2 regions of the Pseudomonas sp. App30 genome follow, and region 1 is predicted to be linked to the other one. Evidence: predicted binding sites of a transcription regulator. Region 1 holds the regulator's gene; the other holds the start of a gene.
The links. Region 1 encodes sigma-54, which starts transcription at its own class of promoters, with help from an activator protein. Its sites were predicted from a motif close to ANTGGCATNNANNTTGCTNT; they were not measured.

Region 1 (7,465 bases):
TGACGTCAGCATGTCCATCGAAAGTGGGCAGATCGTCGGCCTCCTGGGGCCTAACGGCGCCGGCAAGACCACCTGCTTCTACATGATCGTCGGCCTGGTGCGCGCCGATCAGGGCCGCGTGCTGATCGACGACCTGGACGTGAGCCACCAGCCCATGCACGGTCGCGCTCGCTCGGGCATCGGCTACCTGCCGCAGGAAGCCTCGATCTTCCGCAAGCTGTCGGTCTCCGACAACATCATGGCCATCCTGGAAACCCGCCCGGAGCTGGACAAGGCCGGCCGCGTGAAGGAGCTGGAAAGCCTGCTGCAGGAGTTCCACATCACGCACATCCGCGACAACCTGGGCATGAGCCTGTCGGGCGGCGAGCGGCGCCGGGTGGAAATTGCCCGCGCGCTGGCGACCGCGCCCAAGTTCATCCTGCTGGACGAACCCTTTGCCGGTGTCGACCCGATCTCGGTCGGCGACATCAAGCAGATCATTCATCACCTCAAGAACAAGGGCATCGGCGTGTTGATCACCGACCACAACGTTCGCGAGACCCTGGATATCTGTGAAACCGCTTACATCGTCAACGATGGCCAGCTGATCGCCGAAGGCGATGCCGAGACCATCCTGGCAAACCAACTGGTGAAAGAGGTTTACCTCGGCCACGAGTTCCGCCTGTAACGGCGAGGTGTTTGGCTGGTTGCCCGGGGCGCGCCGCGAATTAATTGCGGTGTCGCTCTAGGCAAACACTTCGGTTTCAGGCATATAATTTGCTTACGACAAAAGCCGAGAGCCTCGGCGCCCGTAGTGGATGGCGCTTTGCGCCGGCGAATAAGGTGTTAAGCCCCTGCCATGAAACCATCGCTCGTCCTAAGAATGGGCCAGCAACTGACGATGACACCGCAGTTGCAACAGGCCATCCGCCTCCTCCAGCTCTCCACCCTGGACCTCCAACAGGAAATCCAGGAGGCCCTGGAATCCAATCCGATGCTCGAACGCCAGGAAGAAGGCGACGACTTCGACAACAGCGACCCCATGGCCGACAAGGCCGAGCAACAGGTCACGCCGGAAATCCAGGAGCCCAGCTACCAGGAAACCTCCGCCCCCACCGTCGACAACCTCGAAGACGGCGAGTGGAGCGAGCGCATTCCCAACGAGCTTCCCGTCGACACCGCCTGGGAAGACATCTACCAGACCAGCGCCAGCAGCCTGCCCAGCAACGATGACGACGAATGGGACTTCACCACCCGCACGTCGGCCGGCGAAAGCCTGCAGAGCCATCTGCTGTGGCAACTCAACCTGGCGCCCATGTCCGACACCGATCGCCTGATCGCGGTCACCCTGATCGACTGCATCAACAACCAGGGCTACCTGGACGAGACGCTGCAGGAGATCTGCGACTCCTTCGACCCGGAGCTGGACATCGAGCTGGACGAAGTGGAAGCCGTGCTGCACCGCATCCAGCAGTTCGAGCCCGCCGGCATCGGCGCCCGCGACCTCAGCGAATGCCTGCTGCTGCAACTGCGCCAGATGCCCCCGCGCACGCCGTGGCTCAGTGAGGCCCAGCGCCTGGTGGCCGACTACATCGACCTGCTGGGCAGCCGCGACTACAGCCAGCTGATGCGCCGCATGAAGCTCAAGGAAGACGAGCTGCGCCAGGTCATTGAACTGGTGCAAAGCCTCAACCCGCGCCCTGGCTCGCAGATCGAGTCCAGCGAAGCCGAGTACGTGGTGCCCGACGTCATCGTGCGCAAGGACAACGAGCGCTGGCTGGTGGAGCTGAACCAGGAAGCCGTACCGCGCCTGCGCGTCAACCCGCAGTACGCCGGCTTCGTGCGCCGCGCCGACACCAGCGCCGACAACACCTTCATGCGCAACCAGTTGCAGGAGGCGCGCTGGTTCATCAAGAGCCTGCAGAGCCGCAACGAGACCCTGATGAAGGTCGCCAGCCAGATCGTCGAGCACCAGCGCGGTTTCCTCGACTACGGCGACGAGGCCATGAAGCCGCTGGTGCTGCACGACATCGCCGAGGCGGTGGGCATGCACGAGTCGACCATTTCGCGGGTGACCACGCAGAAATACATGCACACCCCGCGCGGCATCTACGAGCTGAAATACTTTTTCTCCAGCCACGTCAGCACCTCCGAGGGCGGAGAATGCTCGTCCACGGCGATCCGCGCGATCATCAAGAAACTGGTTGCCGCGGAAAATCAGAAAAAGCCATTGAGTGACAGCAAGATCGCTGGTTTACTGGAGGCACAAGGCATCCAGGTAGCCCGCCGCACTGTCGCCAAGTACCGTGAATCCCTAGGGATCGCGCCGTCCAGCGAACGCAAGCGGCTGATGTGAATCCTGGCAGCGCCAACGCGCTGCCAGTGGGCTTGCCGGATGTGCCACAGCGTTCCAGTGGCAGGTTAACCAACCTGTCTCTTTATGCACTGGCAATAAGGAGAAAGCGGTATGCAAGTCAACATCAGTGGACATCAACTGGTTGTGACCGACGCCATGCGCACTTACATCGGTGAGAAACTCGACCGATTGGAGCGCCATTTCGACAAGATCACCAACGTGCAGGTCATCATGGAGGTCGAGAAGCTGAAACAGAAAATCGAGGCCACCCTGCGCGTACCCGGTGGCGAAGTCGTGGCAAACGCGGAACATGATGATATGTACGCGGCCATCGACCTGCTGACCGACAAGCTCGACCGCCAACTCAAAAAGCATAAGGAAAAACAGCAGAGTCTGCTGCAAGGCCAGACCGCCCGCTGACACTCCCCCCTCATGATCCGACTTGAAAACATCCTGACCCCCGGCCGTTCCCTCGTGAACGCGCCGGGCGGCAGCAAGAAGAAAGTACTCGAACACATCGCCACCCTCATCGCCCGGGAAGTCCCGGGCCTTGAGATGCAGGTAGTGTTCGAAAGCCTGGTCGCCCGCGAAAAACTGGGCTCGACCGGTTTTGGCAACGGTATTGCCATCCCCCATTGCCGCCTGGTTGGCTGCACCACGCCGATCAGCGCCCTGCTGCACCTGGAGAACAAGATCGACTACGACGCCATCGACGGCGCCCCGGTCGACCTGGTCTTCGTGCTCCTGGTCCCCCAGGAGGCGACCAATGAACACCTGGCGTTGCTGAGCCAGATCGCCGGCATGCTCGACCGCGCCGACGTGCGCGAGCGCCTGCGCTCGGCGAAAAGCAGCGATGCCCTCTATCAGGTTGTGCTGGACGAACAGAAAGGTCATTGACCATGCGCCTGATCATCGTCAGCGGCCGTTCCGGCTCGGGCAAAAGCACCGCGCTGGACGTGCTGGAAGACAACGGTTTCTACTGCATCGACAACCTGCCGGCCGGCCTGCTGCCGGAACTGGCCGAGCGCGCCCTGATCCGCACCGAGCTGGCCCAGCCGCTGGTAGCCGTGTCCATCGATGCGCGCAACCTGCCCAGCGACCTGTCGCGTTTTCCGCAACTGCTGCAGGAAGCCCGCGACAAGCACATCCAGTGCGACGTGCTGTACCTGGACGCCGACGAAGAAACCCTGCTCAAGCGCTTCTCCGAGACCCGCCGCCGCCACCCGCTGAGCAACGCCAGCCGTTCGCTGGCCGAAGCCATCCGGGTGGAAACCGACCTGCTCAGCCCGATCGCCGACCTGGCTGACCTGAAGATCAACACCACCCACCTGAACCTGTACCAGCTGCGCGACTCGCTCAAGCTGCGCCTGCTGAACAAGCCGGAGCCGGGCACGGCGTTCCTGGTGGAATCATTTGGTTTCAAGCGTGGCATGCCGGTGGACGCCGACCTGGTGTTCGACGTGCGCTGCCTGCCCAACCCCTATTGGAAGCCGGAACTTCGCGACCATTCAGGCCTGGAGCAACCGGTCATCGACTACCTGGCCGCGCAGCCCGACGTCGAGGAGATGTACCAGGACATCTCAAGCTACCTGCTCAAGTGGTTGCCGCGCTTCGCCGCCAGCAACCGCGCCTACGTCACCATTGCCATCGGCTGCACCGGCGGGCACCATCGCTCGGTCTACCTGACCGAACGCCTTGGCCAGGCCCTGCAGCAGACGCTCAAGAATGTCCAGGTTCGCCACCGCGACCTCAGTTGAAAGGATCCCCACCGCGATGCCTGCTCGTGAAATCGAAATCATCAACAAGCTTGGCCTGCACGCCCGCGCGGCCGCCAAGTTCGTCGGCGTCGCCGGCCGCTTCGGCAACTGCCAGGTCCGCATCGGCCGCAACGCCGACAGCATGATCGACGGCAAGAGCATCATGGCCGTCATGATGCTGGCCGCCGGCAAAGGTACCCAGGTGTACCTGTCCACCGAAGGCGAGGAACAGGACGAAGCCATGGCGGCGATCGTCGAGCTGATCAACAACAAGTTCGACGAAGGCGAATGACCGCCCTGCCCCACCCCAACAAAAAGCCCGGCCAAGTGCCGGGCTTTTTGTTGGGCATTATCGCCGAGACACTGATCTGCGTAGCCGCTGCCGAAGGCTGCGCTGGCCCCGCCCCTCGCTGGAGATCTCTAGCGTACATGAGGACCAGCGCAGCCTGGCGGCAGCGGCTACACGGCAGCCAAAGACATCGGCAATAGCTGGCCGGCCATTCGACGTTTAATAGCCCGCTTGGCACGATATCGCTGGCGCCTCAGCATCACCACCAACTGCCGCTGGAAAAGCGTCTCTGCCCTCGCCCTCGCCTCCACCGACATCGCTGCTTCGAGCTCTGAGAATTTCTTTGTAATCACGTTTCGCATCACTCCCGACTGTCACGCTGCAAAGAGCGAAAAATCATCCCACCTAGCTGGCTGATCTGCGACGACATTTCCGTGAGATTTTGTTACCTACCACACCCCCGTAGCAGCGGCCGCCAGGCCGCGTCCCGGGGCACGCCGCGGACGCGGCCTGGCGGCCGCTGCTACAGGAGTGGCGCGAAGCGCGCCAGGGCTTCGGTGATGATGATGGCCGCGCCCGCCAACAGCAGGGCGCTGCCCAGGATCAGCCGCAGCCGGGTCAGCAGCAGGCGCCGATTCAAGCCAGCGCTGCCTTGTAGCGCCGCTCTACCTCGGCCCAGTTGACCACGTTGTAGAAGGCATTGATGTATTCAGGGCGACGGTTCTGGTACTTCAGGTAGTAGGCGTGTTCCCACACGTCCAGGCCCAGGATCGGCGTGTTGCCGTGCATCAGCGGGCTGTCCTGGTTGCCGCTGCTTTCCACCACCAGTTGCTTCTGCGGGGTCACGCTCAGCCATGCCCAGCCGCTGCCAAAGCGGGTCAGCGCTGCCTTGGTGAAGGCCTCCTTGAACGCGTCGAAACCGCCCAACTGCTTGTCAATGGCTTCAGCCACGCTGCCTTGGGGCTGGCCGCCGCCCTTGGGCGCCATCACGTCCCAGAACAGCGAGTGGTTAGCGTGCCCGCCACCCTGGTTGACCACCGCCGGCTGCAACTTCTCGGGCAAATGCTTGACGCTGCCGACCAGCTTGTCGATCGGCCACTCCGCGTACTCGGTGCCTTCGACGGCGGCGTTGAGGTTGTTGATGTAGGTCTGATGGTGCTTGGTGTAGTGGATTTCCATGGTGGCCGCGTCGATGTGCGGTTCCAGGGCATCGTAGGCGTAGGGCAGCGCAGGCAAGGTATAGGGCATTTCAATGGACTCCGTGTTGGGGGGCCGCGCGGCCCCGGGTTTCCTGGCCGAACAACAGCCGGCTGGTGCGCGGGTATTCGCCGTATTCGCTGATGAAGGCCAGCAACTCGGCGTAGGTCTTGCTGCTGTGGCGCAGCGCTGCCTCACGCAGCGCCGGGGTAAGGCGCGGGTCTTGGGCGGCCTGCAACAGGCGCTGGTGGATGGCGCACAGGTACTCGGCGCTCTCCTCCGGCTGCATCAGGCGCAGGTGCAGGTCGGCCAGGTTGTGATGGGAAATCACGCACGCCGCCACCGCTTCGTCGACATCCGCCCAGCGTTCGAACAGCACCTGGGCCAGCGCGAGGGCCTGCAGGTACAACTCCCGCGCATCGACCAAGTCACCGCGGGCGAAGCAGGCGTTGGCCATTTCGATGGTGCGTTTCCAGTGCTGCATGGTGTGCCTCCGAAGCGATAGAACAGCGGCTCAGATGCCGCCGGCGGTGAGCTTTTCCGGGTCCAGCAGGGTTTCCAGCTGGCTGCGTGACAGGTCCGTGTGCTCCAGCGCCACATCAATGATCGGGCGGCCTTCCTTGTAGGCGGTCTTGGCGATTTCGGCGGCCTTTTGGTAGCCGATGATCGGGTTCAGCGCGGTGACCAGGATCGGGTTGCGCGACAGCGCTTCCTTGAGCTTGGCTTCGTTGACCTTGAAGCTGGCAATGGCCTTGTCGGCCAGCAGGCGGCTGGCGTTGGCCATCAGCTCGATGCTCGACAGCAGGTTTTGCGCGACGATGGGCAGCATCACGTTGAGCTCGAAGTTGCCCGACTGGCCGGCGATGGCGATGGTGGTGTCATTGCCGATGACCTGGGCCGCGACCATGGCAGTGGCCTCCGGAATCACCGGGTTGACCTTGCCCGGCATGATCGAGGAGCCCGGCTGCAGGCCTTCCAGCTCGATCTCGCCCAGGCCTGCCAGTGGGCCGGAGTTCATCCAGCGCAGGTCGTTGGCGATCTTCATCAGCGACACGGCGGCGCCTTTCAGCTGGCCGGACACGGCCACGGCGGTGTCCTGGGAGCCGATCAGGGCGAACAGGTTCTGACCCTGGGTGAACTCCACGCCGGTCAACAGGCTCAGCTGGTGGCTGAAACGCTTGGCGAACTGTGGGTGCGCGTTGATCCCGGTGCCTACCGCCGTGCCGCCCTGGGCCAGCGATTGCAGGCTGGGCAACAGGCCGCGCAGGTGGCCGATGTTGGCGCGGATCTGCGCCGCCCAGCCATTGAGCACCTGGCTCATGCGCACCGGCATGGCGTCCATCAGGTGGGTGCGGCCGGTCTTGACGTAGGCGTGCACCTGCCCGGCTTTCTGCTCGATCACCTGCACCAGGTGCTCCAGCGCCGGCAGCAGTTGCTCGTGCAGCGCCAGGGCGGCGCTGACGTGAATGGTGGTGGGGATGATGTCGTTGCTGCTCTGGCCACAGTTGACGTGGTCATTGGCGTTGACCGTGGCGCCCAGGCGACGGGTGGCCAGGGTGGCGATCACTTCGTTGGCGTTCATGTTCGAGCTGGTGCCCGAGCCGGTCTGGAAAATGTCCACCGGGAAGTGCTGCATGAAGTCTTCGGCTAGCAGCTGCTGGCAGGCCTGGACGATGGCGTCGCCCTGGGCGGCGCTGATTTGCTCGAGCTCGACGTTGGCCTTGGCTGCGGCGGCCTTGGCCAGCACGAGCGCGCGAATGAACTGGGTGGGCATGGGTTGCCCGCTGATCGGGAAGTTGTTCACCGCGCGCTGGGTCTGGGCACCGTACAGGGCCGCCTCCGGCACCTGCAGTTCGCCCATGCTGTCACGCTCGATTCGGGTATTAC
Region 2 (7,465 bases), 2.5 Mb from region 1:
CGCGGTCGGTGGGCACCTCGCCCAGCAGCGGGTGGCCGGGGCGCACCACCAGGGTCATGGCCTCGCTGTACAGGTGCTCGAACATCAGGCCCTGGATTTGCGGGTTGTCGGTCATGCGCCCGATCACCAGGTCCAGCTCGCCCACGTGCAGCTGCGCCAGCAGGTGCGCGCCGGGGCCGGTGGCCACGCTGACCACCAGGGCGGCGTGGCGCTCGTTGAGGCGGCACAACACCTCGGGCATCAACCGGCTTTCCACGGTGGACAGCACGCCCACCTTCACCTGCGGCGCCTCGTGCTGCTCGCTGCGCAAGGTGCTCACGCCGTCGCGCAGGGCCTGCACACAGGGCGCGGCGTAGCGCATGAAGCGCACGCCGGCGGGGGTCAGCTCGACGCCGCTCTTGTCGCGGTCGAACAGGCGGGTCTGCAGCAGGTCTTCCAGCTCCTTGAGGGTCTTGGAGATGGCCGGCTGGCTGATGGCAACGGCGTCGGCGGCCTTGGCGAAACTGCCCTGGCGGGCGATTTCGAGAAAGCACAGCAGGTGGCGGAATTTGATGCGGGTGTCGAGGTTCATGGCGACGATGTTACACCGCTCTTGTGGGAGCTGGCTTGCCAGCGAGCTTTGGGGGGCAACAAAAAGCTCGCTGGCAAGCCAGCTCCCACATATATCACGCGGCTATCTGGACTTCATCACCCACCAGCCGCACAGGCCAGGTACGCAAGCGCTCGCCGGGTTCTTCCAGGCAATGGCCGTCCGCCAGGGCGTAATGCTGCTTGTACAGCGGCGCCGCCACCACCAGCTGGCCCTTGAGCTGGCCGACGATGCCGCGGCCGATCACGTTGGCGCCCGAGCGCGGGTCGTGGTTGTCGATGGCGTGCAGCACCTGGCCGTCCGGGGCGTCGGGCAGGTAGAACAGCGCCACCTGGGCGCCGTCCAGCCACACCACCACGCCGCTGTTGGCCACCAGGTCGCGGCGCTGGCACACCGGCCGCCAGGCCTGGGCTTGCACAGTTTGATGGGCGTTGTTCATCACAGGGCCTCCTCGGCGAGCGGGATCAGTTTCAGTTCATGGTGGGTGGCGGGCCGGCGCTGGCCGCGCTCCTTGACGAAGTGCACGCCGGGGTCGTCGCGGCGGTCGTTGACGAAGGTGCGGAAGCGCTTGAGCTTCTCCGGGTCTTTCAGGGCGTTGGCCCACTCGCATTCGTAGCGGTCGACCACGTGCTGCATCTGCGCTTCCAGCTCGGCGCCCAGGCCCAGGCTGTCGTCGATGATCACCTGTTTGAGGTAGTCCAGGCCGCCTTCCAGGCTCTCGCGCCACACCGAGGTGCGCTGCAGCTTGTCGGCGGTGCGGATGTAGAACATCAGGAAGCGGTCGATGTAGCGGATCAGCGTGGCGTCGTCCAGGTCAGTGGCGAACAGCTCGGCGTGGCGCGGGCGCATGCCGCCGTTGCCGCTGATGTACAGGTTCCAGCCCTTCTCGGTGGCGATCACGCCCACATCCTTGCTCTGCGCCTCGGCGCACTCGCGGGTGCAGCCCGACACCGCGAACTTGAGCTTGTGCGGCGAGCGCAGGCCCTTGTAGCGGTCCTCGATGAACAGCGCCATCTTCACGCTGTCCTGCACGCCGTAGCGGCACCAGGTGCTGCCCACGCAGCTTTTCACCGTGCGCGTGCTCTTGCCGTAGGCGTGGCCGGTCTCGAAGCCGGCGTCGATCAGCTCGCCCCAGATGTCGGGCAATTGGTGCAGCTGGGCGCCGAACAGGTCGATGCGCTGGCCGCCGGTGATCTTGGTGTACAGGTCGTATTTCTTCGCCACCGCGCCGATGGCGATCAGCTTGTCCGGGGTGATCTCGCCCCCGGGAATGCGTGGCACCACCGAGTAGGTGCCGTTCTTCTGCATGTTGGCCATGAAGGTGTCGTTGGTGTCCTGCAGCGGCGCCAGCGACGGGTCCATGATCGGCTGGTTCCAGCACGAGGCGAGGATGTTGCCGACGGTGGGCTTGCAGATATCGCAGCCCACGTGGCCACGGCCGTGGCGCGCCAGCAACTCCTCGAAGCTGTGGATATCGCCCACCCGCGCCAGCGCATACAGTTCCTGGCGGGTGTAGGCGAAGTGCTCGCATAGGCTCTTGTCCACAGCCACGCCGCGGGCGATCAGCTCGTGCTCGAACACCTGCTTGAGCAGCGCCGCACAGCCGCCGCAACCGGTGCAAGCCTTGGTCTGCGCCTTCAGGCTGGGCAGGTCGCCGCAGCCGCTGTCGATGGCCGCGCACACCGCGCCCTTGGTCACGTTGTGGCAGGAACACAGGGTAGCGCTGTCGGGCAGGGCATCGGCGCCCAGGGCCGGGGCGCCGTCGCTCAGGGGCAGGATCAGGCTGGACGGATCCTTGGGCAGGGCGATGCCGTTCTGCACGTACTGCAGCAGCGTGTCGTAGTAGCTGTTGTCGCCCACCAGCACGGCGCCGATGACCTTGCTGCCGCACGGCGACACCACCAGGCGCCGGTAGCTGGCGTTGGCCTCGTCGATGAAGCGGTAGCTTTTCGCACCCGGCGTGGCGGCGTGGGCGTCGCCGATGGAGCCCACGTCCACGCCCAGCAGCTTGAGCTTGGTGGACATGTCGGCGCCGCTGAAGGTGGCCTCGCCCTGCCCCGCCAGCAGCGCCGCGACGTTGCGCGCCATGCTGTAGCCAGGCGCCACCAGGCCGAACACGCTGCCGTTCCAGGACGCGCATTCGCCGATGGCGAAGATCGCCGGGTCGCTGGTGCGGCAATGCTCATCCACGACCACGCCGCCACGCGCAGCAACGTCAAGGCCGGCGCCGCGCCCCAGGGCGTCCTGGGGGCGGATGCCGGCGGAGAACACCACCAGGTCGGTTTCCAGGAACTCGCCACCGTCGAAGTTCATGCGGTAGCGATAGGCCTCGCCGGCGACGATGGCCTGGGTGGCACGCGACACATGCACGCCTACCCCCAGGGCCTCGATCTGCGCACGCAGGGCGGCGCCGCCGTCGTTGTCCAGTTGCACCGGCATCAGCCGCGGGGCGAACTCCACCACGTGGGCTTCCAGGCCCAGGGACTTCAGCGCGTTGGCCGCCTCCAGGCCCAGCAGGCCGCCCCCCACCACCACGCCACGGCGGGCAGTGCTGGCGGCCTGGCGGATGGCGTCGAGGTCGTCGAGGGTGCGGTACACCAGCCGCGCGTCGCCTTCGGAGCCGGCAATGGGCGGCACGAACGGGTAGGAACCGGTGGCCAGCACCAGTTGGTCGTAGGCATAGCGGCCTTGGGCGGTGACCACCTGGCGGTTGGCCCGGTCGATCTCCAGCACCGCTTCGTCCAGGTGCAGCTGCACGCCGTGGTCGGCGTACAGGGTGGCATCGCCCAGGGCCAGCGCCTCGGCGTCCTTGCCGCCGAAGTACTCGGACAGGTGCACGCGGTCGTAGGCGCGCTGGCGCTCTTCGCCGAACACCCGCACCTGGAACTGCGCCAGGGCCCCGCGCTCAATCAGTTGCTCGACACAGTGGTGGCCGACCATGCCGTTGCCGACGATGATCAGTTGCGGGCGCGGCTTGAGCGTCATGAATGCGTTCATGCAGGTTTTCCTCGAACAAAAAAAAGACGCCTGGAGCCGTTAAGCTCCAGGCGCCTTTGCCTGGTATCTGTGTGGGGTGCCCCTGGGTGCGATCGCCGTTGAACGCGGGTGGGCTGATAGTCTCGAAGCAGGTTGCATGCCAACACGGGGTTTAACCCGTAGCGCTGCCGCGTACGCCCACAAAATCCAGGTTGCAATACCGGCCAGCGCAGCCTGGCGGCAGCGGCTACGGGGCCAGGTTGGTGCGAAAACCTGCGCTGTGCCTCGTTTCAGTACACATCGCGCAGGTAGCGCTTGGCCTTGCTCATCTGCGCCACGTACGCCTCGGCGTCCACGCCGCCATGCTCGGCGATCACCGCCTTCAGCGCCGTGTCGACGTCCTTGGCCATGCGGCTGGCGTCGCCGCACACGTAGAAGTGCGCGCCCTGCTGCAGCCACGCCCACAACTGCGCGCCCTGTTCCAGCATGCGCTGCTGCACGTAGACCTTCTGCGCCTGGTCGCGGGAAAAAGCCGTGTCCAGGCGTTGCAGGTGGCCCTGCTGCAACCAGCTCTCCAGCTCGTCGCGGTAGTAGAAATCGGTGGCCTGGCGCTGCTCGCCGAACAGCAGCCAATTGGGGCCGCTGGCGCCACTGGCCTGGCGCTCCTGCAAGAAGGCGCGGAACGGCGCGACGCCGGTGCCGGGGCCGACCATGATCATCGGCGCGGCGGGGTCGGCGGGCACTTTGAAGTGTTTGGACGGCTGCACGAAAATCGACACCAGGCCGTTGCTGGCGCGGTCGGCGAGGAACGCCGAGCACACCCCGCTGCGTGCGCGGTCGTTGTGGCGGTAGCGCACGGTGGACACCGTGAGGTGCACCTCGTTGGGCGTGGCCTGGGCGCTGGAGCTGATGGAGTACAGCCGTGGTTGCAGCGGTTTGAGCAGGCCCAGCAATTCATCGGTACTGACTTCGGTGGGGAATTCGTCCAGCAGGTCGAGCAGCTGCCGGCCCCATAGCCACTGGTTCAAGCCTTCCTTGTTATCCGCCGCCAGCAACTCGGCCAGCCGCGGGCTGCCGCTGCGCTCGGCCACCAGCGCCAACCAGGCGGGGGTGATGCGGGTGATCTCGTAATGTTTGTGCAGCGCCTGGGCCAGGGCCATCTCGCCCTGGTCGGGCACCTGCACGTGCTGGCTGCTGTCCAGGCCCAGGGCGGCGAGCAGTTCCTCTACCAGGGTCAGGCAGTTGGTGGGCCACACGCCCAGGGCGTCGCCGGCCTGGTACTGCAGGCCGGTGTCGCTCAGATCGAAGACGATCTGCCGGGTTTCCTTCTCCGCGCCCGCCGCGTTGAGCAGGCGGTTGTGCTTGATGCGCACCTGGCAGGGGCGCTGGCGGCTGTAGCCGCTGTAGTCCCTGGCCACCGCAGGCCGGACTGGCGCAGTGCCCGTCAGCGCCAGGTTGATCTGGCCCAGCCACTGCTCGGCCAGTTCCTGGTAGTCGGGCTCGCAGTCCATGCGCGGCACCAGCGCGGTGGCACCCAGGTGTTGCAGGCGGGCATCGAGTTTGCGACCGAAGCCGCAAAACTGCTCGTAGCTGCTGTCGCCCAAGGCCAGGACCGAATAGCGCACCCCGGCCAGCTGCTCGGCGCCCCCCTCCTGCAATGCGGCCCATAGCCCACTGCCGTTGTCCGGCGCGTCACCGTCGCCAAAGGTACTGGTGATCAACAGCACGCTGCGCGCCTGGCGCAATTGCGGCAGGCTGACTTCGTCCATGCAGTTGACCTGCACCTGCAGGCCCGCACCCCGCAACTGCTCACCGCAGAGGCTGGCCAAGGCCTCGGCGTTCCCGGTCTGGGAGGCCCACAGCACCCACTGCTCGGGCACCACCGCGTCAGGCTGGCAAGCATCGGCTTCGACCGTGGGTATCAAGGCACCGCTGACCCGGCTCAGGGTCACGGCGCTGAACTTGAACTCCGGCTGCCACGACACCGGGTCGACGGCGTCGCTGGTCATGGCGTTGACGGCCAGGTCGTCGCCGTACAGATCATTCCAGTGGAACGGCGCGAACAGGTTGCCCGGCAGCACCCGGTCGCTGACCCGCGCTGGCAGCACCGCGTGGCCGCGGCGGGTTTGCAGGCGCACCTGGTCGCGCTCGGCGATGCCCAGGCGCGCGGCGTCCTCGGGGTGCACCTCAACGAAGGGCCCGGGGTTGAGCTTGTTGAGGCTGGCGACCTTGCCGGTCTTGGTCAGGGTGTGCCACTGGTGCTGCACGCGGCCGGTGTTGAGCACCAGCGGGAAGTCATCGTCGGGCAACTCGGCGGGGACCATGTGCGGCCGGGCGAAGAAGCGCGCGCGGCCGTCGTCGCTGGGAAAGCGCGGGCCGTCGGGCGTGAGGTAGCGCACCGGGTTGCGGTCGTCGCCGCGGCCCGGCTCGCACGGCCATTGCAGCGGCGTCTGGCGCAGGCGCGGGTAATCGGCGCCGCGCACGTCGTAACCGGTGTCGGGGTTGTGGAAGCCCTTGATCTCTTCGAAAACGGCTTCGGCGCTGGGGTAACTGAACGCGGCCTCAAAGCCCATTTCACAGGCCACTCGGGCGATGATCTGCCAGTCGGGCAAGGTCTCGCCGGGCGCGTCCACGGCCTTTTGCATCAGCGTGAGATTGCGCTCGGAATTGATCATTACGCCTTCGGCCTCGGCCCACAGGGCGCCGGGTAGCAGGATGTCGGCGTAGCGGTTGGTTTCGGTGTCGAGGAAGGCGTCCTGGGTGATCACCAGTTCGGCGGCTTGCAGGGCGTCGATCACCCGCTGGCGGTTGGGCACGCTGGCCACCGGGTTGGTGCAGATGATCCAGCAGGCCTTGATGGCGCCGTTGCGCAGCTGTTCGAACATATCGATGGTACCGGCGCCGGTGTCGCTGCGCAGGGTGCCGGGCGGTAACTGCCACTGTTGCTCGACGAAGGCGCGGTCGCGTGCCACCAGCAGCGAGCGCTGGCCCGGCAGGCCCGGGCCCATGTAGCCCATCTCGCGCCCGCCCATGGCGTTGGGCTGGCCGGTCAGCGAGAACGGCCCGCTGCCGGGGCGGCAAATGGCGCCGGTGGCCAGGTGCAGGTTGCACAGGGCGTTGGTGTTCCAGGTGCCGTGGGTGCTCTGGTTCAGGCCCATGGTCCAGCAACTCATCCAGTTGGGTGCCTCGCCGATCCAGTCGGCGGCCTTGCGGATATCCGCTTCGGCAAGGCCAGTGAGCTGCGCCACGTTAGCCGGGGTGTAGTCGGCGAGAAATTCGGGCAGTGCCTCCCAGCCTTGGGTGTGGCGGGCGACGAAGGCCTGGTCGACCTTGCCGTTGTGCAGCAGCAGGTGCAGCAGGCCGTTGAGCAGCGCCAGATCGGTGCCCGGGCGAATCTGCAGAAACAGGTCGGCCTTGTCCGCCGTGGCGCTGCGCCGCGGGTCCACCACGATCAGCCGCGCCCCCGCCTTGACCCGGTCCAGCAGGCGCAAAAACAGGATGGGATGACAGTCGGCCATGTTCGCGCCGCTGACGAAAAACAGGTCGGCCTGGTCGAAATCCTGATAGGAGCCCGGCGGCCCGTCGGCCCCCAGCGACTGCTTGTAGCCGCTGCTGGCGCTGGCCATGCACAGCCGCGAGTTGGACTCGATGTGGCGGGTGCGAATAAACCCCTTGGCCAGCTTGTTGGCCAGGTACTGCGCTTCCAGCGACATCTGCCCGCTGACATAGAAGGCCACGGCGTCCGGCCCATGGGCGTCGATCAGCGCGCGCAGGCGCCGGGCGGTGGCGCTGATGGCCTGGGCCATGGGCGTGCGCGCCGGGTCGCGGGCCCGCTCGCTACGCACGTAGGCGTGCTCCATGCGGCCGCTGTCGGCCAGCGGCTGGTGGCAGCTGCTGCCC

Region 2: a site for sigma-54 is predicted at 3,711-3,730, ahead of nirB (nitrite reductase large subunit NirB). Genes of this name have one in related genera too.

The regions. Positions count from the first base shown of each region.
Region 1 is NZ_CP133165.1:2,728,082-2,735,546, forward strand. Features, by position in the region: gene lptB (LPS export ABC transporter ATP-binding protein) at 1-667, shown strand, start outside; gene RAM80_RS12620 (RNA polymerase factor sigma-54) at 839-2,335, shown strand; gene hpf (ribosome hibernation-promoting factor, HPF/YfiA family) at 2,447-2,755, shown strand; gene ptsN (PTS IIA-like nitrogen regulatory protein PtsN) at 2,768-3,232, shown strand; gene rapZ (RNase adapter RapZ) at 3,235-4,092, shown strand; gene RAM80_RS12640 (HPr family phosphocarrier protein) at 4,109-4,384, shown strand; gene RAM80_RS12645 (superoxide dismutase) at 5,018-5,629, opposite strand; gene RAM80_RS12650 (hypothetical protein) at 5,631-6,062, opposite strand; gene RAM80_RS12655 (class II fumarate hydratase) at 6,093-7,465, opposite strand, start outside; gene RAM80_RS12660 (FagA protein) at 7,462-7,465, opposite strand, start outside.
Region 2 is NZ_CP133165.1:5,275,753-5,283,217, reverse strand. Features, by position in the region: gene pcaQ (pca operon transcription factor PcaQ) at 1-571, opposite strand, end outside; gene nirD (nitrite reductase small subunit NirD) at 666-1,028, opposite strand; gene nirB (nitrite reductase large subunit NirB) at 1,028-3,586, opposite strand; gene RAM80_RS24385 (sulfite reductase subunit alpha) at 3,856-7,465, opposite strand, start outside.